3 regions of the Rahnella selenatireducens genome follow, and region 3 is predicted to be linked to each of the others. Evidence: predicted binding sites of a transcription regulator. Region 3 holds the regulator's gene; each other region holds the start of a gene.
What was found. Region 3 encodes Fur, which represses iron uptake genes when iron is present. Its sites were predicted from a motif close to ATAATAATGAGAACNACTATCAA; they were not measured.
Positions count from the first base shown of each region.

Region 1: the regulator Fur is predicted to act here: its motif matches at 3,841-3,863, upstream of ACLBVC_RS23850 (TonB-dependent siderophore receptor).
Region 2: the regulator Fur is predicted to act here: its motif matches at 5,795-5,817, upstream of sodA (superoxide dismutase [Mn]).

Region 1 covers NZ_JBKEZJ010000028.1:8,288-15,855, forward strand. Annotated here, with positions in the region: gene ACLBVC_RS23830 (LysR family transcriptional regulator) at 1-305, opposite strand, end outside; gene ACLBVC_RS23835 (chromate transporter) at 429-1,013, shown strand; gene ACLBVC_RS23840 (chromate transporter) at 1,013-1,531, shown strand; gene ACLBVC_RS23845 (glycoside hydrolase family 3 protein) at 1,665-3,626, shown strand; gene ACLBVC_RS23850 (TonB-dependent siderophore receptor) at 4,025-6,142, shown strand; gene ACLBVC_RS23855 (TetR/AcrR family transcriptional regulator) at 6,292-6,897, opposite strand; gene ACLBVC_RS23860 (HlyD family secretion protein) at 6,936-7,568, opposite strand, start outside.
Region 2 covers NZ_JBKEZJ010000006.1:69,446-77,013, reverse strand. Annotated here, with positions in the region: gene fdhE (formate dehydrogenase accessory protein FdhE) at 1-78, opposite strand, end outside; gene fdoI (formate dehydrogenase cytochrome b556 subunit) at 75-728, opposite strand; gene fdxH (formate dehydrogenase subunit beta) at 725-1,639, opposite strand; gene fdnG (formate dehydrogenase-N subunit alpha) at 1,652-4,699, opposite strand; gene fdhD (formate dehydrogenase accessory sulfurtransferase FdhD) at 4,845-5,687, shown strand; gene sodA (superoxide dismutase [Mn]) at 5,896-6,516, shown strand; gene ACLBVC_RS11785 (methyl-accepting chemotaxis protein) at 6,825-7,568, shown strand, end outside.
Region 3 covers NZ_JBKEZJ010000001.1:427,622-435,189, forward strand. Annotated here, with positions in the region: gene ACLBVC_RS02085 (methyl-accepting chemotaxis protein) at 1-1,600, opposite strand, end outside; gene fldA (flavodoxin FldA) at 2,011-2,538, shown strand; gene fur (ferric iron uptake transcriptional regulator) at 2,854-3,309, shown strand; gene chiQ (ChiQ/YbfN family lipoprotein) at 3,450-3,791, opposite strand; gene chiP (chitoporin ChiP) at 3,805-5,217, opposite strand; gene glnS (glutamine--tRNA ligase) at 5,684-7,354, opposite strand; gene nagE (PTS N-acetyl glucosamine transporter subunit IIABC) at 7,546-7,568, opposite strand, start outside.

The sequences.
Region 1 (7,568 bases), on a different contig from region 3:
CTGGTGAACCCAATGCGGATGCGCCCCTGCTCGCCCTGTGCCGCACGACGCATCGCCGCATTCAGTTGCTCCGCCCGCGCCAGCACCGCGCGCGCTTCCTGCAACAACACCTCACCGGCTTCGGTCGGGATCACCCCGCGCGGTAAACGCTGTAATAAAGGCACGCCAAAATCCTGCTCCAGCGCCTGCAACAGGCGCGTCAGCGGCGGCTGCTGAATAAACAACAACTCAGCAGCACGGGTAATACTGCCGCTTTCCACCACGGTGACAAAGGCGTTAAGCCGTTTCAGTTCGATCATTGCCATACCCTCCGGGTATCTGTTGGCGCTATTAAAGGCATTAGACATCATGTCATGACAGCGTGCATGATCCGTAACGAAATTTACGCCTCTGGCGGCTTTGAATTACATTTGAGGGAGAGTGTCGAGATGGCCGATTACACGCAGGAAAAAATCATGCTCAGTACCGAAGACCAGACCGCGCCTGCACCCGATTGCGGGCAACTTTTCATGGGCTTTTTCGTTCTGGGCCTGACAGGTTTTGGTGGCGTATTGCCGATGGCGCGGCACATGCTGGTGGATAAACGCCGCTGGCTGACCGCCGCACAGTTTACCGAACTGCTCGGGCTGTGCCAGTTTTTGCCCGGCGGCAATATCATCAATTTATCGGTCGCATTAGGGATGGAATTTCGCGGGCTGCGCGGTGCGCTTTCCGCCATTCTCGGGCTGATCCTCGCGCCGACGATTTGCGTTGTGCTGCTCGGTTTAGTCTATGCGCGTTATCAAAATGAACCGCTGGTAGAACATCTGTTCGCCGGTATGGCCGCGGCGGCGGCGGGATTGCTGCTCTCCACGGGCCTCAAAATGCTTGCGCCGCTGTGGGGAAAATGGCTACAGCTGGCGCTGGTCGCCGCGGGCGTCATCGCCATTGCCGCGTTCCGTATCCCGATGCTACCGGTCATGCTGGTTCTGGCACCGGTCAGCATTTTTATCTGTGCGCGGAGTAAATTCTGATGGCCGTTTTACTCTCACTCGCCCTGTTGTTTACCGAACTTTCCCTGCTGGCGTTTGGCGGCGGAAATACCATTCTCCCCGAGATGCAGCGCGCGGTGGTGGATGTGCATCACTGGATGAGCGCGCAGGAATTCAGCGCCCTGTTTGCACTGGCGCAGGCCGCGCCGGGCCCGAATATGATGATCGTGCCGCTGATTGGCTGGCAGGTCGCGGGGTGGTCAGGATTACTGGTTTCGTCGCTGGCAAAATTCGGCCCGTCCTCCATCGTGACAATTATCGTCATGGGCGGCTGGAAACGTTACAAAGACAGACCGTGGCGGCAGCTGATCCAGCGCGGCCTGGTGCCGGTCACCGTGGGGCTGGTAGTCTCGAGCGGATTGTTAATCGCCAGGGCATCCGCCACCACAATGACCCTCGCCGGTGTAATTGCCGTGTGTACGCTGATGGCCCTGAATAAACGTATCCACCCGCTGTGGGTGCTGGCGGTCGGCGCGGTATTGGGGATGGCGCTGGGTTGATAATTTGTGTGGGGCGCAATGCCCCATGATATCTGTGGATTTTTATTTGCGAACCCGGTCGCAATATCCAGCTCATAAATAGGTTATTGATTAAAGATTGAGTATCTATATATATCAATCATTAAGGATGATAATGAAGATCAAACCTCTGAGCCTTGCTGTTTCTGCCCTGCTGCTGACCTCCCCGTCTGTTTTTGCCGCTGACACTCAGCCTGAACTCAGCCAACGTGAAACGACGTTGCTGAACGTTGACGGGCTGAAATTCAAAGATCTCAACCATTCGGGAAAACTTGAACCTTATGAAGACTGGCGACTGACGCCCGAAGCGCGAGCGGCAGATCTGGTCAGGCGCATGACGCTGGAAGAAAAAGCAGGCGTGATGATGCACGGCTCTGCCCCGACGGCCAACAGCCCGGTGGGTGCCGGAACGCATTACGATACTGACGCGGCGAAAAAAATGATCGCCGGTGCCAAAGTCAACAGCCTCATCACCCGTCTTTCAGCGGAAGATCCGGCGGTTATGGCCGAAGAAAACAACAAACTTCAGCAAATTGCCGAAGGGACGCGGCTGGGGATCCCGGTGACCATCAGCAGCGATCCGCGTAATTCCTTTGAATATCTGATTGGCGCGAGCACCTCTTCCGGCAAATTTACGCAATGGCCCGAAACGCTCGGGCTGGCGGCGATTAATGATGAAAAAGTCACCCGCCGTTATGCCGATATTGTTCGTCAGGAATACCTGGCAGTCGGTATCCGCGAAGCCCTTTCACCGCAGGCCGATCTGGCCACCGAGCCACGCTGGGCACGCATCAGCGGAACCTTTGGCGAAGATCCGGCGCGCGTGCATAACATGGTGCGCGGTTACATCGAAGGCATGCAAAACGGGGCCGACGGGCTGAACAGCGGCAGCGTCATTTCGGTGGTAAAACACTGGGTCGGCTACGGTGCGGCGGAAAACGGCTACGACAGCCACAACGTGTATGGCAAAAACGCCGTCTTCCCCGGCAACAATCTGAAAGAACATATCTATCCGTTTACCGGCGCGTTTGAAGCCAACGTCGCCAGCGTCATGCCCACCTACTCCATCCTTAAAAATGCCATGTTCGAAGGCAAACCGCTGGAACAGGTCGGTGCCGGGTTCAGCCATCAGTTGCTGAACGATATTTTACGCGGGCAATACGGCTTTAAAGGCGTGATCCTCAGCGACTGGCTGATCACCAATGATTGCAGCGATGAATGCCTGAACGGCGCGCCGGAAGGAAAAGAACCGGTGCCGGGCGGCATGTCGTGGGGCGTGGAAAACCTGACGCCGCAGGAGCGATTCGTCAAAGCGGTGAAAGCCGGTGTCGATCAGTTTGGTGGCGTGACCGATTCGCAACTGCTGGTGAACGCGGTTAATGAAAAACAACTGACAGAGCAACGCCTGGACGGATCCGTCACCCGTATTCTGGTGCAGAAATTCCAGACCGGCCTGTTTGAAAATCCGTATGTGGATGCACAGAAAGCGGTGCAAACCGTGGGCCGCGAGAGCTGGCAGAAAGAAGCGAATGCGGCGCAAGGCCATTCGCTGGTTCTGCTGCAAAACAAAGATGAGATTTTGCCGCTGAAAAAAGGCAAGAAAATCTGGCTGTACGGCATCGAACCGAAAGCCGCGCAGGCGGCCGGTTTCACGGTTGTCGATGCGCCGGAAAAAGCTGATGTGGCGCTGATCCGCGCACAGGCGCCTTATGAACAGCCGCATCAGCAGTGGTTCTTCGGCAAACGCCATCATGAAGGTTCACTGGCGTTCACCGAAAGCAACGCCGATTATCAGGCCATCGTGAAAGCCAGCAAATCCGTCCCGACCATCGTGACGGTTTATCTGGATCGCCCGGCAATTCTCACCAACGTGGTCGATAAAGCCAAAGCGGTGCTTGGCAATTTTGGCGTCAGTGATACCGTGCTGTTTACCCGCCTCACCGGCACGGAAGCCTATACCGGAAAACTGCCTTTCGAGCTGCCTTCTTCTATGGAAGCGGTATTGAAACAGAAGTCGGATATGCCGCACGACAGCGAGTCACCGTTGTTTGAGATTGGTTTCGGGATGGCGCGGTAATATTCTTTCTGAACCCCTGCCGTCCCGGCCTTTGCCGTGGACGGTTCTTTCGAAAATTTGCCCAAACCTCTCTGAATCTGCCGCTATTTGTAACAGAAACCGGTCCGCAAAATCCCCTTTCAGCCCGTTAAACAATCAAAAAACCCATTCATTTCATGCGGATAAAATGTCGCCACTTCACACTTTTTGCAGAAAGTTCACTTGAATTTGTAAAATAATAATGATAACAATTATCATTAAGTTTAACATTCGTCTCGTTTCTGTTAATCCCTGTCATTTTCTGTACAGGCGCTTTAGTACGGAACGTTGTTGGCTTTTGGGTCTATACACACGCATCAATACACTCGCATCAATTAATTACTCGATTATTTATCGGGTTATTTATAGGGACTATGAATATGTTGTTGGCTTTCCCCCTCAAACGCTCGGTGCTTCTGTGCGCTATGGCGCTGTCTGTTCCGGCAGCTTCTCTTGCAGCCGAAGATACCGTCGTTGTCAAAGCCGCGCCTGCTGATACCGCAGATGCTCCGACGCAGGGTTACAGTGCGAAAACCAGTAAAAGCGCGACCAAAACGGATCAGCCGTTAATCACCACCGGTCAGGCGGTTTCTGTGGTCACGCGTCAGCAAATGACTGACCAGAACGCCACGACCGTCAATGCGGCACTGAACTATACGCCGGGCGTTTTCACCAACTTTGCCGGTGGCGCAACGCGTTATGACACCATCTCCCTGCGCGGTTTCCACGGCGGTGACGTCAACAACACATTCCTTGATGGCCTGCGTATTCTGAGCGACGGCGCAACTTACAACTCCATTCAGGTTGATCCGTGGTTCCTTGAGCGTATTGATGTGGTCAAAGGCCCGTCTTCTGCGCTTTACGGCCAGAGCATTCCCGGCGGTGTCGTGGTGGAATCCACCAAACGTCCGCAATTTGCTGAAGAAGGTCACGTCCAGCTTTCCGGCGGGACGCAAAACACCAAAGGCGGTGCGTTCGATTACACCAATGCGCTCAGCGATACGCTGGCATTCCGTCTGACCGGTATGACCCGCAGCAGCGACACCCAGTACGATCATCAGCGCGAAGAACGTTATGCGATCTCCCCGCAACTGCTGTGGACGCCGGATGAAAACACCTCACTGTTGCTGCGCGCGTATCTGCAAAAAGATCCGTCCGGCGGTTATCACGCCGCAGTTCCGGCCGACGGCAGCCTGTACGGCCAGAAACTGAGCCGTGGTTTCTTTGACGGTGAAAGCACCCGCAACCAGTTCAAACGCTGGGAGCAAATCTACAGCTACGAATTCCAGCACACGTTTAACGATGTCTGGTCATTCCGCCAGAACACCAACTACACCCATTCCAATACCGAACTGGATCAGGTGTATCAGGCAGGCTGGAACGCCGATCGCACGCTGATGAACCGTTACTATTCCGGTGAGAAATCGTCCCTCGATACGTTTGCTATCGATAACCAGCTGGAAGCTGATTTCGCCACCGGCGAAGTCGCGCACAAGGTGGTGCTGGGCTTTGATTATTCTCACTTCATCAACGACGTGAAATCCGACGGTGCAACGGCTGAGACGCTTAACCCGTACACCGGTGTGGGCGGCGATGCGCTGAATTACTACAGCCATTCGCGCGGCAAAAACCGTTACGAGCAGATGGGAACTTATCTGCAGGACGAAATGAGCTGGAACAAGTGGTTCCTGACGTTGTCCGGCCGTTATGACACCCTGAAAACCTCGAGCCGCAGCTACGAAAGTATTTACGCGCAAACCTCCAACAGCGAACGTAAAGACGAACACTTCAGCAGCCGAGCTTCTCTGCTGTATGCATTCGACAGCGGGATTTCTCCGTACGTTAGCTACAGCCAGGCGATGACGCCGTCTGCCCTGCCGGGCCCGGACGGCACGCTGCTGAAACCGATGCAAAGTGAGCAATACGAAGCGGGGATCAAATACCAGCCGGTCGGTACATCCGATATGTACACCGCGGCGCTGTATGACCTGACGCAAAAAGACGTGGGTAACCGCGTAGTTGTGGGCAGCTACTACGAGCCGGCGGGTAAAATCCGTTCACAGGGTCTGGAACTGGAAGCGAAGAAACAGGTCACCGAGCGTTTCAACGTGATGGCGGGTTATACCTACAATAAAGTGCGAATCCGCGACGCGGCGCAGAACAACGGCAACACACCTTACGTGACACCAAAACAGATGGCTTCCATCTGGGGTCAGTACAAATCACCAATCGGTGTGGATGTGGGCGCAGGCGTTCGTTATATCGGCACGCAGTGGGCGGATAACGAAAACACCCTGCATATGCCTTCCGCAACGCTGGTTGATGCGTCAGTGCGTATGAATCTGGTGCAGTTCAATCCGCAGCTGAAAGGCGCGTATGTCCAGCTGAACGCCAACAACCTGTTCGACAAGAAATACGTCGCGGCCTGTTACGGCACCAGCTATTGCTACTGGGGTCAGGAACGTACCGTGGTCGCCACTGTAGGTTATGATTTCTGATTGTCTCCTTCTCACTCTCACGAGGGGAAGGCCGGGATGGGGTGTGGGTTTAATGCAAACTTGACAAGGAGATTGCCATTAATACCCCACCCCAACCCTCCCCTTCGCAGGGGAGGGAGAAACCCTGAATTTTCAGGGCTTTTTCTTTTCTATTGCGCTGGTATGTTCTGGGCAGGTAAATGCAGCCGTGCTTTCAGATTTTCCTTTGCACTGTGCAGCAAAGCGTCCGAGGCCTGCCGGTCAGGTTCGCATCGCGCCAGCGATAAACTGCCCATCAGCTCCGAACTGACTGACACCGCCGTCGCCTGCGGATCTTCCACACCCATTTCTGTCAGCTGGCGGATAATCATGCTGCGAATTCTTTCAATCCCGCGCGCAAATTCAGCCTGACAAGGCACGGTCATGCGCGGTGCTTCAGAAGCCAGCGCCGACACCGGACAACCCTGCGAACGGTTATCGCGATGCCACGGCGACAGATAAAAATCGATGTATCCCGCCAATTGCTGCGACGCGCTCAACCCCTGATTATCTTTGTCCCAGCGCTGCATCACCTGATTAAACATCTGCTGAATGGCGGCTTCGATCAGGGCGTCTTTCGAGGCAAAATGCGCATAAAATCCGCCATGCGTCAGCCCGGCTTTGCTCATCACGCCCGCCACACTGACCTGCAACGGCCCTTTGGCGCGGATGGCTTTCCCCGCTTCCTTCACAATCCGCTCGCGGATTTTCGACTTATGTTCACTTTCGTAGCGCATAGTAAGACCCTGATAATCGAATAGATTGCCGCCTCAGTTTACCTGACCGGTTCCGTAAGCGAAACGCGCGCATCGACAGATAACCCCGGCCTCAGCGCGCTGGCTTCCGGCTGACCGGGATCAAGACGAATACGCACCGGCACGCGCTGGACAATCTTAGTGAAATTGCCGGTGCCGGGTTCAAACGGCAGCAACGCAAACGTTGAGCCGGAACCGGGCGCGAGGCTGTCCACCTCCCCGCGGAACGTCACGCCGGGCAACGCATCTACCTGCACATCAGCTTTCTGGCCGGGCTGCATTCTGCCGGTCTGCGTTTCTTTAAAATTGGCGGTGACGTAAATCCCTTCATCAGGCACCAGCGCCATCAGCCGCTGCCCGGGCGTCACGTAATCGCCGACCTGTACCTGACGGTTTCCGACCACGCCATCCACCGCCGCAAAAATTGTCGTGTGGTTGAGATCCTGCTGCGCCAGATCTTCTGCCGACTGCGCTTTTACCACCGCCGCATTCGCCAGCGCCAGCGCCGCTTCAATTTCAGCCCGCTGCGCGTGCGTCACCGCCGCCTGATTTTGTGCAACATTCAGCATGGCAGCCGCATGTGCCGAGGTCTGTTCCGCCGTCACCGCCACGGTTTTATAGCGATCCGCATCATTCCGGGACGTGGCGCCGCT
Region 2 (7,568 bases), on a different contig from region 3:
GGCGAACAATACCGGCGGGATATTTCCCGCCGTTTTACCGTCAGCCAGTTCGTCCTGCGGAACAATCTGTATGCTCATCCGGCTTTCCTTTCGTCCTTGTCTTTTTTCAGTTCTTCAGCACGAACCTGACGATACCAGCGGGGATGATGGTATTTCGCCCATGACGCCGGGACTTTGCCTTCCGTCATGGCCGTAATGGAACCCCTCGCCCAGGTCGCCGCGTACACATGCATGATGATCACCAGAATCAATCCGATACCGGCCAGCGAGTGCACCAGAAGTGCCAGGCGGATCAGCGGGATCGGGAAGTAACCGGCAAACCACGGACGCCAGATAATGACGCCGCTCGCCATCAGCAGAACCAGGCAACTGATGGCCGCCCAGAATACGCACTTCTGCCCGAAGTTATAGCGACCGGTGTCGCCGACTTCATGATTGGTCAGCACTTTGTGGATATTTTTCGCCCACACGATGTCATCTTTTTCCGGCAGATTGTGCTTCCAGTAACGGAAGAACATTCCGAGGAACGAAACGAACATCACCACCCCGAAGAACGGATGCAGGATGCGCGCCAGTTGCGGCGTGCCGTAAACATTCATCAGCCAGTTAAATGACGGGAAGAAGAAGCCGATACCGCTGAGCGCCAGCGTCACAAAACAAAAAGCGACGATCCAGTGATTGAGACGTTCCACCAGATTATAGCGCTGGATTAACTTCTCTTTTTTCATGAGCGTGTCTCCTCATCATTCTGTTTTTCTTCGTCTTTCTCATCCACAGGCTCTTCTTTCACGTAGTTCGGCCCCACGCCGAGGAAGTGGAAGGCCGCCGCAGCGAAGGTCACAGCAAAACCGACGGCCGCCAGTGGTTTCCAGATGCCTTTCCAGAGCGTAACCGCCGTGCTGATGGCCGGGTCTTTTGGCAGACCGTGGTACAGCTCCGGTTTATCGTTGTGATGCAGTACGTACATGACGTGCGTGCCGCCGACGCCCTGCGGATCGTACAGACCAGCCTGTTCAAAGCCGCGCCCTTTTAGCTCGCTGACACGTTCTGCCGCCAGATCCTGCATTTCCGTTTTGGTCCCAAAATGAATCGCGCCGGTCGGGCAGGTTTTCACGCAGGCAGGTTCCTGCCCAACGCTCACGCGGTCAACGCACAGCGTGCATTTGTACGCGCGGTTATCCTGTGGGTTAATGCGCGGGATGTTGAACGGGCAACCAGCGATGCAGTAACCGCAGCCGATGCAGTGTTCAGACTGAAAATCGACGATGCCGTTGGCGTACTGAAGAATGGCACCTTCCGCCGGGCAGGCTTTGAGGCAGCCCGGATCGGCGCAGTGCATACAGCCGTCTTTGCGGATCAGCCATTCCAGCTTGCCGTTTTCTTCCACTTCAGAGAAACGCATCACCGTCCAGGATTTCGCGCTGAGATCCATCGGGTTGTCGTAAACGCCGGTGTTCACGCCGACCTCATCGCGCAGGTCGTTCCATTCAGAACAGGCGACCTGACAGCCTTTGCAGCCGATGCAGGTGGTGACGTCGATAAGCTTCGCCACTTCCTGCTGATGATCGCGGGCACGCGGCGCTGGCGTGAACCCGTTGGTTGCGGACTTACGAAGTATGTCCTGAGATTGCATTGCCATAATTCGCCTCCGTTAAACCTTTTCCACGTTAACCAGGAACGCCTTAAACTCCGGCGTTTGCGAGTTAGCGTCGCCGACTGACGGCGTCAGCGTATTGGCTAAATAGCCCTTACGCGTCGCACCTTCAAAGCCCCAGTGACACGGGATACCGATGGTATCGACATGTTTGCCGTCGATGGTCAGCGGGCGGATACGCTTGGTTACCACGGCTTTCGCCACGATAAAACCTCGCTTCGAGGAGACTTTAATCTCATCGCCCTGAACGATATTTTTCGAGGCGGCAAGGTTTTCGCCGATCTCGATAAATTGTTCAGGCTGTGCGATAGCGTTCAGCAAAGCGTGCTTGGTCCAGTGGCGGAAAAGTTCGGTGATCGAATACGTTGTGGCCACATACGGGAAGTCTTTGGCAGTGCCCATATTGGGTAAATCGCTGGCAAAAATGCGGGCGACCGGATTGGAAATTACGTCCGGATGCAGAGGATTTGTGCCAATCGGCGATTCGATGGGTTCGTAATGCTCCGGGAAGGGACCATCAGCCATTTTGTCGGTCGCAAACAAACGCCCGACGCCTTCCTGTTGCATGATAAACGGCCCGACGCCGGTGCCAGGTGCGGCGTTGCTGTAATCCGGGACATCAAAACCGGTCCATTTCGCGCCATCCCAGCGGATGATTTCACGTTTTGGATCCCACGGCTGGCCCTGCGGGTCAACGGAGGCGCGGTTATACAGAATGCGGCGGTTCAGAGGCCAGCTCCATGCCCAACCGGACGTACAGCCCAGACCGGACGGATCGGCATTATCGCGGCGCGCCATCTGGTTACCAGCTTCAGTCCAGCTACCGGCGTAAATCCAGCAGAAACTGGCGGTGGAGCCGTCGTTTTTCAGGTGTGCAAAGGTGGAAATCTGCTGGCCTTTTTTCGCCAGAATATTGCCCTGATCGTCGTGAATGTCCGCCAGCGCTTTGCCGTTGGCTTCGCGGGCGATCTCTTCAGGCAGCGGGTCAAGCGGATCCTGATAATCCCACGCCATGTTCATCACCGGCAGCGGATTCGCCCCGCCTTCTTGCTGGTACAGCTCGCGCAGTTTCATGAACAGGCGGGCAATGATCTTTCCGTCGTGCAGCGCTTCACCCGGCGGCTCAGACGCCTGGAAGTGCCATTGCAGCCAGCGGCCGGAGTTCACGATTGAGCCATTTTCTTCCGCAAAACAGGAAGACGGCAGGCGGAACACTTCGGTCTGAATGTCGGCGGTTTGCACGTCGTTCATCGCACCGTGATTCTGCCAGAAGTTCGAGGACTCGGTCACCAGCGGGTCGATCACTACCATGTATTTCAGTTTTGAAAGCGCGCGCGAGGATTTATTTTTGTCCGGGAAGGCCGCCAGCGGGTTGAAGCCCTGCACGATATACCCGTTGAGTTTACCCTGGGTCATCAGCTCGGCCTGTTGCAGCACGTCGTAGCTTTTGTCCCATTTCGGCAACCAGTCATAACCCCAGTCATTCTCCGCCGTGGCATGTTCGCCCCAGAAACTTTTCATCATGCTGACGAAGAAGTTCGGCGTGTTTTTCCAGAAGTTAACCTGATTCTCGACCAGCGTTCCCGGCGTAATTTGCTTCAGGTAATCGGTGATATTGGTTTGTTTCTCAGACGGCAGCGGCATGTAGCCCGGCAGATTGAGCGACAGCAAACCAAGATCGGTATAACCCTGAATATTTGAGTGACCGCGCAGCGCATTGACGCCGCCGCCGGGCATACCGATGTTACCGAGCAGCAGCTGAATCATCGCCGCACAGCGGATGATTTGCGCGCCGCCGGTGTGGTGCGTCCAACCCAGTGCGTACAGGATGGTGGAGGTTTTATCGCGCGCACAGGTTTCCGCCAGAATCGAGCTTATCAGCAGGAAATCTTCTTTCGACGTACCGCACAGGCGTTCGACCATTTCCGGCGTATAACGGGAAACGTGCTCTTTCAGCAGATTCCAGACACAGCGCGGGTCTTGTAACGTTTTGTCCTGTTTCGCGATGCCGTTTTCATCGAGCTGATAATGCCAGCTGTCTTTGTTGTAGGCTTTTTTCGTGGCATCGAAGCCACTGAACAGCCCGTCGTTAAAGGCATAATCTTCACGCACCAGCAGGCTGGCGTTGGTGTATTCCCGGACGTATTCTGTCTGGATTTTATTATGCGTAATCAGGTAGTTGATCATGCCGAGCAGGAAGGCGGTGTCAGAACCGGCGCGGATTGGCGCGTAAATATCGGCTACGGCGGCGCTGCGGTTAAAGCGCGGATCGACAACAATGACTTTGGCGTTATTTTTGGTTTTGGCTTCGATCACCCATTTGAATCCGACCGGATGGGCTTCCGCCGCATTACCGCCCATAATCAAAATGACGTTGGCGTTTTTGATATCCACCCAGTTGTTGGTCATCGCGCCGCGACCAAAACTCGGCGCTAAGGCGGCAACGGTCGGCCCGTGGCACAGGCGCGCCTGACAGTCGATGGCAACCATACCCATTGCGCGGGTGAATTTCTGATCCAGCAGGCCGGTTTCGTTACTTGCTGCGGACGAACAGAGCATTCCGGTGGTCAGCCAGCGGTTGACCGTCACGTTGTTCTCATTTTTCTCAACGAAGTTGGCGTCGCGGTCATCTTTCATCAGGCGGGCAATACGGGAAATCGCCTCGTCCCAGGTGATGCGCTGCCATTTATCTGAGCCCGGCGCACGGTATTCCGGGTATCTCAGACGGCCTTCGCTGTGAATATAATCCAGCACACCGGCGCCTTTCGGGCACAACGAGCCACGACTGACCGGATGATCGGCGTCACCCTCAACGTGGAAGATATTCTCGGTGACATTTTTTGCACCATCGCCCTGGCTGTAAATCAGCATTCCGCAGCCGACCGAACAGTAGGTGCAGTTGTTGCGGGTTTCACGCGAACGGAGCAGTTTGTATTGGCGGGTTTCCGCCATCGCCAGCGTCGGAGCGAACCCTAATAACGCGGCTGTTGTACCGGCCATTCCGCCCGCACATATTTTGAATAATTGTCTTCTGCTGACTTGCATGAAAGACTCCTTCCCATCATTTGTTAACACATTGCTTTTCAAATTGGCGCTTTCCCCGTCAGACGCGGAAGCGATAAAATTAAGGTTCAGTACCCATATTTTTTGTACGGCTTATGTAGCCGGATTGTTTATAAGGTTATTGCCAATGGATGTCCATCAAGTAAACGAACTGGGCGAAAAAGATGACAAAAAAGTGACTCAGATCATCGGAGCGCGCCAAAAAACGGTGATGCAACGCGCCCGTCTGGATGCGTCGGAAGAGGACTGGATTGCTGAAGAAGTACCCGTCGCGCTGGTCTACAACGGGATTTCGCACGTGGTGATGATGGCATCGCCAAAAGATTTTGAAGCCTTCGCGCTGGGCTTTTCGCTCTCGGAAGGGATTATCGAAACCGCCAGCGACATTTACGGAATGGACGTCGCACAAAACTGTAATGGAATCGAAGTTAACATTGAGCTATCGAGCCGCCGCTTTGCCGGGCTGAAAGAACGCCGCCGCGCGATGGCAGGCCGCACCGGTTGCGGCGTTTGCGGCATCGAACAGCTGGGCGATCTGTTTCGCCCGCTTGCGCCGTTGCCGTTTACGCAAACCTTCGATCTGGCGAATCTGGACGCCGCGTTGCAGCAACTGAAATCCGTTCAGCCCATCGGCCAGCTGACCGGCTGCACGCACGCCGCCGCGTGGATCACGCCGGCAGGCACGCTGTCGGGCGGCTGCGAAGACGTCGGCCGTCACGTCGCGCTGGATAAAATGCTCGGCCAGCGCGCCCGACAAAATGACTGGAACACCGGCGCTGCGCTGGTTTCAAGCCGCGCCAGCTATGAAATGGTGCAGAAAGCCGCGATGTGCGGCGTCGAAATCCTGTTCGCCGTCTCCGCCGCCACCACGCTTGCGGTAGACGTCGCAGAAAAATGTAACCTGACGCTGGTCGGTTTCAGTAAACCCGGCCGGGCAACGGTGTATACGCATCCTCAGCGGTTGCGGTAACCCTCTAAGCACTCAGTGCCTTTAGACAATTTAGGATTGTTTGCGGTTATCTGGTTCTAAGCCCTCAATAACAGGGGCTTACGCGTAGCCTTACCAAGCGTCGGGCTTAGATAATCATTTTCAATATCATTTAATTAACTATAATGATCCGACTGATTACGCGGTGCTCACAAAGACGGTGCCGCCCTACACTATGGAGACGATGAACATGAGTTATTCACTGCCATCACTGCCTTACGCATACGACGCACTCGAACCGCATTTCGACAAAGAAACGATGGAAATCCATCACTCTAAACACCATCAGGCTTACGTTAACAACGCTAACGCCGCGCTGGAAAGCCTGCCAGAACTGGCTGCGCTGTCTGTTGAAGAGTTGATTGCTAACCTGGACAAAGTGCCTGCGGACAAGAAAGTTGCACTGCGTAACAACGCAGGTGGCCACGCTAACCACAGCCTGTTCTGGAAAGGCCTGAAAACCGGTACAACCTTACAGGGCGAACTGAAATCTGCGATCGAACGCGATTTCGGCAGCGTTGACGCTTTCAAAGAAGCTTTTGAGAAAGCAGCTGCAACCCGTTTCGGTTCTGGCTGGGCATGGCTGGTTCTGAAAGACGGTAAACTGGCTGTTGTTTCTACTGCAAACCAGGACAGCCCGCTGATGGGCGAAGCTGTTTCAGGCGTTTCCGGTTACCCGCTGCTGGGTCTGGACGTTTGGGAACACGCTTACTACCTGAAATATCAGAACAAACGCCCTGATTACATCAAAGCCTTCTGGGCTGTTGTAAACTGGGACGAAGCAGCAAAACGTCTGGCTGAAGCGAAATAATTTCGCTTTACCGCCCTTAACGGGCACGATGCTTTCGCAAGAGGCAGGTCAGCGACCTGCCTTTTTTATACCTCGATTTTAATGCTCCGACTTTTATGTCCTGCCTTTTATGCAAAAAACGTAAGCCTGATCACTGTGTTAGGGCGAATGGTCCCCTCACTTTCCGCCATTTTTAGACCGCCCTCTCATTAATCAAAAATACCCCCCGACACCTATAAAGTTTCTCTTAAGTCCTGACGATAGATTGTTCACAAAGGCGTCACAAAATCGCAAATTTTATTGCATGGAATGCTTGACGGAGAACAGCAATGGGCAACGGCACGGGTCTTTCGCAGTGGATGAGTAATCTCAAAGTCGGCACCAAACTGGGTCTCGGCTTCGGGTTGGTTCTTTTGATCGCCGCGGTGATCACCGCCGCCGGAATGATTAAGTTTAATGACATCAGCCAGCGCGCTGAGAAAGTTGATTTTAGTAATCAGATGAATGCGTTGCTCAATGATGCCCGTCTTAGCCGTACGCTTTATCAGCTCAATTACGACCCTGCCTATCTCAAGCAAAATCAGGACAAAATTAATGCACTGTCGCAGCTGATTGCGCAGTCGAAAGGTAAACTGGAATGGGATGCGACCAGCCTGGCCGATCTCAATCAGGTACCGGTAAAAATCCGTGAGTATCAGGTAGCGCAGGACGCCTTCAAACAGGCCGTCGACAGAAAAGACGCCGTGCGCGCCAGCTGGAATCTTTCCGAAACGGAAGCCGTGGTGAAACGCCTGCAGGATCAGCTGCGTGTGGAAGATGCCGACCCGTCGATTCGTCTTTCCCTTGCAGAAGTGATTCAGAAACTGATCAGCGTGCGTTATTACGTGCGTGGCCTGTTGCTCAACATCAACAAAGAGTCTGAGGCGACATTGTTGCAGGCCATCGACGATACGCAGGCCAATGCAAAAAAACTTAACGCGCTGCTTCTGCCCAATCAGCAGGCGACGCTGGCTCCGCTGATGACCGCGCTGGCAACTTACAAAAGCCACGTTGTGGCGTACATGCCAGCCTAT
Region 3 (7,568 bases):
GCTGAGAAACCGCGCTCGCGGGTCGTTTTCCGACATTCGTGATGCTGTCTTTGAGTTTGAACGTCGCAACAGCGTTGTTCAGTAATGAAGCCTGCTCTTCCAGAGAGACCGCGGCATGCGAAGCTTCTTCCACCAGAGCGGCGTTTTGCTGCGTTACGCTGTCCATTTGTGTCACCGCAACGGCAACCTGGCTGATGCCTTTGCTCTGCTCATCAGACGCCGAAGCGATTTCCGCCATGATATCGGTGACATGCGTAATTGAGCGCACCACTTCGTTCATTGTCTGCCCGGCGTTTTCTACCAGTTTAGAGCCGCTGTCAACGCGGGAAACGGATTCGCTAATCAGCGATTCGATTTCTTTCGCCGCCTGCGCACTGCGCTGTGCCAGGTTACGCACTTCACTGGCGACCACCGCAAAACCACGCCCCTGCTCGCCTGCGCGCGCAGCTTCTACCGCGGCATTCAGCGCCAGAATATTGGTCTGGAAGGCAATGCTGTTGATAACAGAAGTGATTTCCGCAATTTTCTTCGAGCTGCCTGAGATATCTTTCATGGTGCTGACGACGTCAGCCACAATGTTACCGCCCTTCTGCGCGGTAGAAGACGCTTCCATCACCAGCTGGCTCGCGTGATGCGCGTTGTCCGCATTGTGTTTTACCGTGGCCGTCAGCTCTTCCATACTGGCTGCCGTTTCTTCCAGTGCGGATGCCTGTTCTTCGGTACGGGAAGACAGATCGTTATTCCCGGCTGAGATTTCTGACGCGCCCTGATAGATGTGGTTGGTGCAATTGCGGATGGTCTGAACGGTATTTTCCAGACTGGACTGCATCACGTTGAGCAGCGGAATCAATTTACCCGCACAGTTTTTGCCGAACTCTTCCAGGTAATGCGTCAGGTCGCCGCTTGCAATCACGGCGAAGTGATCGCGAATTTTATCCAGCGGTTTCACCAGCGCCATCACCAGATAACGGTCGGTCAGCAGCAAAATAAGCAGGCCGAGAGAAAAAGCCGTCAGCAGAATAACTTTGCTGTAATAAGTCAGATGGTTAGATTTGGTCTGCGCTGCTTCAAAATCGACTGCAATCTGCCCGCTGACTTTGGTCATGGACACACCAAAGTTACGGCTCAGGGCAGGAACAGCATCGTTTGAGAGCTGATTATAGGCATCGAAATTTTTGCCGACGGCCGCCGCATACAACGGCGTAACGCCCTGCGTAACCAGACTCTCCCAACTGGAGACCAGTTCCTGAACCGAAGCCTCATCCAGCCCCGGATGCGGAGCCGTTTTGAAACTCGCCAGTGCCTGAGAAAGGCCATCGAGGGATTGCTTTGCCGTATCAAAAATTTCCGGCCCTTTTGACGGATCGGCCTGAAGTTGTGAGACGGCACGGCTTAAGCGTGTCACGGTACGAAAATACTGATCATTTCCTTTGCTGATCAGCGCCATATTGTTGACCAGTTCGGTACTGTTCTTCGTATTTTGTGTCAGCGTATTCAGTGAGGTAACGGTGTAAAGGGAGACACCTGCCCACATGACGCAGAAAATGCCTAAAATCGTTAATAATGCGGCCCTGATGGTGATATTTTTTAAAAACTGCACGATATGCCTCTCTCGAAACAAGGTTGTTTCTGGTCTGAGGATTGACGGGGATGCGGAGAATCAAGACAGGTAGCCAGCAGGCTTTCGCCCCCGGACATGTTTGAACACCTCTCCGGGCATCGATTTCTTTATTATGTTGAGATTCCTCTCGCTTCATCTATCGGCGGGTTGTTCTCAAAATTTAGTATTGTGAGAACATATTTCTTAATTTTGCTTTTGACCTCAATAAGCCTGAGGTTATTCAAAGCACACGAAGGCGATAACACTTAAAAAGATTGGCCGATAAACTTATCCACCAGTTAAGAAGGCGAGCTGAAACATATTCTCCGCCTCGCGAGTTTGCTATCATCTGCGTTATTATTGCCTGCAATGCAGAGCACTTCATTGAGAACAAGAGGTTAGGTAATCTTATGGCCGTAGTAGGTATCTTCTTTGGATCCGATACAGGTAACACCGAAAACATCGCGAAAATGATCCAAAAGCAATTGGGTAAAGATGTTGCAGAGGTGCATGACATTGCGAAGAGCAGCAAAGAGGATCTGGAAAAATTCGATATCTTGCTGATCGGAATTCCAACCTGGTATTACGGTGAAGCGCAGTGTGACTGGGACGACTTTTTCCCGACGCTGGAAGAGATAGATTTCGAAGGTAAGCTGGTCGCGCTGTTTGGCTGTGGCGATCAGGAAGACTATGCCGAATACTTCTGCGATGCGCTGGGTACTGTGCGTGACATCATCGAACCACGCGGCGCGGTGATTGTGGGCCACTGGCCAACTGAAGGCTATCACTTCGAAGCGTCTAAAGGTCTGGCTGATGATAAGCACTTCATCGGACTGGCAATTGACGAAGACCGTCAGCCGGAACTGACCAACGAACGTGTTGATACGTGGGTCAAACAGATCACAGAAGAGCTGAGCCTTTCAGAAATTATTGGCTAAAAACCCTGTTGGCCCTGAGGATTTATTCTACAATTGAAGGGCCAAACTATTACTGAAATTAACAATTTAACCGCTACAAAATTGTAACTTTCAGTGGTATCAAGGTACACTGAGCTCATCTGTTTTCCTATTGATCAAGTCGTTGCATTATCGAATGTGACAGGCATTTTGTGATCTTTATTAACAGGCTACGTTTTTGAGGATCGGCACACGTCTCAAAAGCGAAGAATCCTTAAGCGACAAATTTTTGTGCCGCCGATGCCACAGGCTGCATGCCTCAACTTGATTAGCACATAGTAACAGGACTGAATCCGCATGACTGACAACAACACCGCACTGAAGAAAGCCGGCTTAAAAGTCACGCTTCCGCGCCTCAAAATCCTGGAAGTGCTGCAAGCGCCGGAAGGTCATCACGTTAGTGCGGAAGATCTGTACAAACAACTGATTGATATGGGTGAAGAAATTGGCCTGGCGACGGTTTACCGCGTTCTGAACCAGTTTGATGACGCCGGTATCGTTACCCGTCATAACTTCGAAGGCGGCAAGTCTGTTTTCGAACTGACCCAACAACATCACCATGATCACCTGATCTGCCTGGATTGCGGCCGCGTTATTGAATTTCGTGACGAATATATTGAAGGCCGTCAGCGCGAGATTGCGAAGAAACACGGTATCAAACTGACCAACCACAGTCTGTATCTGTACGGCCACTGTGAGGCGGGCGATTGTCGCGAAGATGAATCTTTGCACAATGATAAACCTGCACAGTAATCTCTACGGTCAGTCCGAATAAATTAACCGCTGAAAGGCGGTTTTTTTGTGCCTGCGATTCAGGCGACGGATAAAAAAACAAACCCCGGCAAGCCGGGGTTTGTTTTTTCTTGCGATAGGTGCGCAGCGTTCGCGCCCGGTTAATTCACCGGTTTTGGCGAATTGTTAGAACGAATTTCCTGCCAGATTTTGCCACAGTCTGCCGCGTAAGCCTGACCATCGCCGGTTTTACGCGCCGTCAGACAACGCTGATAATCCACTACACGCACGGTTTCCAGCTCGGCAAACTGCTTGTGCTCCTGTTCCTGTTTTAGAACATCAAGGATCGTCTGGCACGACGCCACTTTATCCGGCGAGCCTTCTGCTTTAATGATGCAGCTGCTGTACGCCTGACGCAGTTTCGCATTTTCGGTTTGCGTAGCTGTTGGCGCACAACCCGCCAGTAACAGGGAAGTCACAACCATCATCAGTAATTTATTCATCGGTTTAGTATCCTCAGAAAATAGTGAATGGAGCGATAACGATGAATTTCACGTCTTTTTCATCCTGGAAAATGTTGCCGTAACCGCCTCCCCAGCTCGGGATATCCGAGTGGTTGTCATACTGGGTGTAATGAAGTTTGAACAGCGTCCCTTTTGCGCGGCCTTCCTGAATGGTGTAAAGCGCATCAAGGCTCCAGGCGCTTTCTTTGAGACGCTGGCTCTGATCATAGATTGGATTGGTACTCGGTTTGGCATCCCACGCATAAACATAAGAACCGCCCACTGCGAAGCCCGGCAGATCCCATTTCGCCAGGTCGTATAACACACCGGCGTAAACCGCTTTTTCGCCGTTAGCGTTGAAGTCAGAACGGTTGTCCCACCACACATCAAGACGTCCGTTAGAAGAAGAATACGTTGGGGTCATGCGTTGTAAAAAATAACCCTGATTTCCCTCAGCTTTGACCATTGTCCCTTCCAGACGCCAGTTGAACTGACCGGTGGTGTAACCGAAAGTCAATGCCTGCAACCAGGCCAAACCGTCATACAGACTGTTGGGATCGTTCTGGTTGCTGATACGATCTTCCGCGCCATAGAACTGGTAGCTGGTAGTGAGCGGATTGCCCATCAGATCAATTTTGTACGACGCTTTGGCGAAGTATTGATCGACGTAACTTTCTGCCTGACCGAAGGCCGCTTCCAGCACGAGATCATTTTTGAAGTCGTATTTCGCACCCAGCGAGTGTATATAGGAAACACCGGTTTTCTTGTCGTTCTGGCGGAAATCATCCATTTCCAGATGCCACGGCGATTTGTATTCATCCGCCCACATGTAGGAGAAACTCAGTTCGCCCGGATCGCCAAAATCATGTTTATACCCGGCTTCGGCACCGCGATAGGTACCCGGCATAAAGCTCCAGTGCGGGGCGATCAGCGTTTGTCCAGTGGGCTGAATGTAACCGGCATGGCCCCAGAATCCGCCATATTTGAATTTACCGGCCGCTTTGTAGAGGCTGACGCCGCCTTTATCACCGGAGTAGTCTTCGTCATACGCATGGTTTTTAGAGGAGAACGCGATTTCGTTCGGGTGACCGCTGTCGCTGGCTTCGGCTAATTCGATCGCGGTAAATGCGGCGAGATCGATACCGAACATGTCCCAGGCGTAGCCGGAAGAGAAATCAAGGTTCAGGTTGGCGGTCGCGTGTGAAAGGTTGGTGGCATATTTATCGTAATCGGGATTATTCACCGTGACTTTTGTGCCGTCAGGGCGGGTTTCTTCTTTCGTTTTGTTCAAATCTTTGCGGTCGCGTTCGCGCTGCCAGTAATACACACCGCCGGTCAGCGTCGAATCATCAATAAAGCCAGCCGCTCTGGCCTCTTCAGGAAACATCATTCCGCCGCCCAATAAAGTGCCAGCCAGCGTGTACATCACAGGTTTCAGGTAAGCCGATCCCCTGCCCCTGTTAAGGTGCTTGTGCATAGAAATTCCTCATTTTGACTAAAAAACGTGCAAAACCCAAACGGGTATTAAAAGCGGCCGCCAGAGGCGCAACCGTATAAAGCAGGATTAAGAGTATTTTTCGCGACGCGAATTATCAATGGGTAATTAAACCCTGATGGCTGAAGTATGACAAAGTGCACATAAAGATGAAAAAGTGTAACAAACAAGGAATGCGAAGGTTCAAATCAGTGGACTCTGGTAATCAATAACTAAAACAGTTAATTAAGGAAAAAACGTATTAATTTAAACGTTTCAGCACTCTGATATTCGGAAAGAAGAGTCTAAAAAGTAAACATGAAAAATGCATTAATTCGCGATGAAAAAGAAAATTCCGTGAATTTCTGACATAAAAAAACGCAGCCGGAGCTGCGTTTAGCAATCATTCATCGGTGACTTACGCGACGGGTTTAGATTCCCAGGTATCACGCAGGCCAACGGTACGGTTGAAGACCAGATTTTCAACGCTGGAATAACGGCTGTCAGCACAGAAGTAACCTTCACGTTCGAACTGCAGGCTGATTTCAGCCTGTGCAGCCACCAGAGAAGGCTCAACGAAACCGTGCGCGATCACCAGGGATTCCGGGTTGATCGTGGTCAGGAAGTCTTCTGCCTGGCCCGGGTTTGCCACGCTGAACAGACGGTCATACAGACGGAATTCCGCCGGTTTACCTTCAGTAGCGGAAACCCAGTGGATCACACCTTTCACCTTGCGGCCATCGGCAGGATCTTTGCTCAGCGTTTCGATGTCGTATGAGCAGAAGATCGTCGTCACATTACCTTCGGCATCTTTCTCAATGCGTTCCGCTTTGATGACATACGCATTGCGCAGACGAACTTCTTTACCCAGCACCAGACGTTTGTATTGCTTGTTCGCTTCTTCGCGGAAATCAGCCTGATCGATATAAATCTCACGGGTGAACGGCACTTCGCGGGTACCCATCTCCGGTTTGTTCGGATGATTAGGCATTTTCACCATTTGCACATCTTCACCGGTAAAGTTCTCAATGATCACTTTAACCGGATTGATGACGGCCATGGCGCGCGGTGCGTTTTCGTTCAGATCGTCACGGATACAAGATTCCAGCGCCATCATTTCGACGTTGTTGTCCTGTTTCGTCACGCCGATACGGCGGCAGAATTCACGTATGGAAGCAGCGGTGTAGCCACGACGACGCAATCCAGAAACAGTCGGCATACGCGGATCGTCCCAGCCTTCTACGATTTTATCCGTCACCAGCAGGTTCAGCTTACGCTTGGACATGATGGAATATTCGAGATTCAGACGGGAGAACTCGTATTGCCGCGGATGGCAAGGGATGGTGATGTTATCGAGAACCCAGTCGTAAAGACGACGGTTGTCCTGGAATTCCAGCGTGCACAGCGAATGGGTGATCCCTTCCAGCGCATCGGAAATGCAGTGGGTGAAATCATACATCGGGTAGATGCACCATTTTTTGCCAGTCTGATGGTGTTCCGCAAACTTAATACGGTAGATAACCGGATCGCGCATCACGAAGAACGGCGACGCCATATCGATTTTTGCACGCAGACACGCTGCGCCTTCAGCGAATTCACCGTTGCGCATTTTTTCGAACAGCGCGATGTTTTCTTCTACGCTGCGATCGCGGTACGGGCTGTTTTTGCCCGGAGACGTCAGCGAGCCACGGTATTCGCGGATTGCATCCGGAGACAGTTCGTCAACGTAAGCCAGACCTTTGTTGATCAGCTCCAGCGCATAGCCGTGCAGTTGGTCGAAGTAGTCAGAAGAATAGTGAATATCACCACTCCAGCCGAAACCTAACCACTGGACGTCGTGTTTGATCGACTCAACGAATTCGATGTCTTCTTTTGCCGGGTTAGTATCGTCAAAACGCAGGTTGCACTGCCCCTGATAGTCTTGCGCAATACCGAAGTTCAGGCAGATAGACTTCGCATGGCCGATATGCAGATAACCATTAGGCTCGGGCGGGAAACGGGTATGAACGGTATTGTGCTTCCCGGTCGCCAGATCTTCATCAATAATCTGACGGATAAAATTTGTTGGGCGGGCTTCAGCCTCACTCATTGTGCAATTCCTCTACGCAACATTGACTCTACAGATAACCTGTTATGTTCCAACAAGCCACGTCGGGAAACAACCGTTACTTGCATAAAATCGTGGTTATCTGCATACCGCGTGTCCGTAAGCAATAAAAAACGGGAAGAGATTGCTCTCTTCCCGCTAAGACCTAACTCAACTGAATCGGCGTCAGGAAATTATTTACCCTGAATCTCAAACA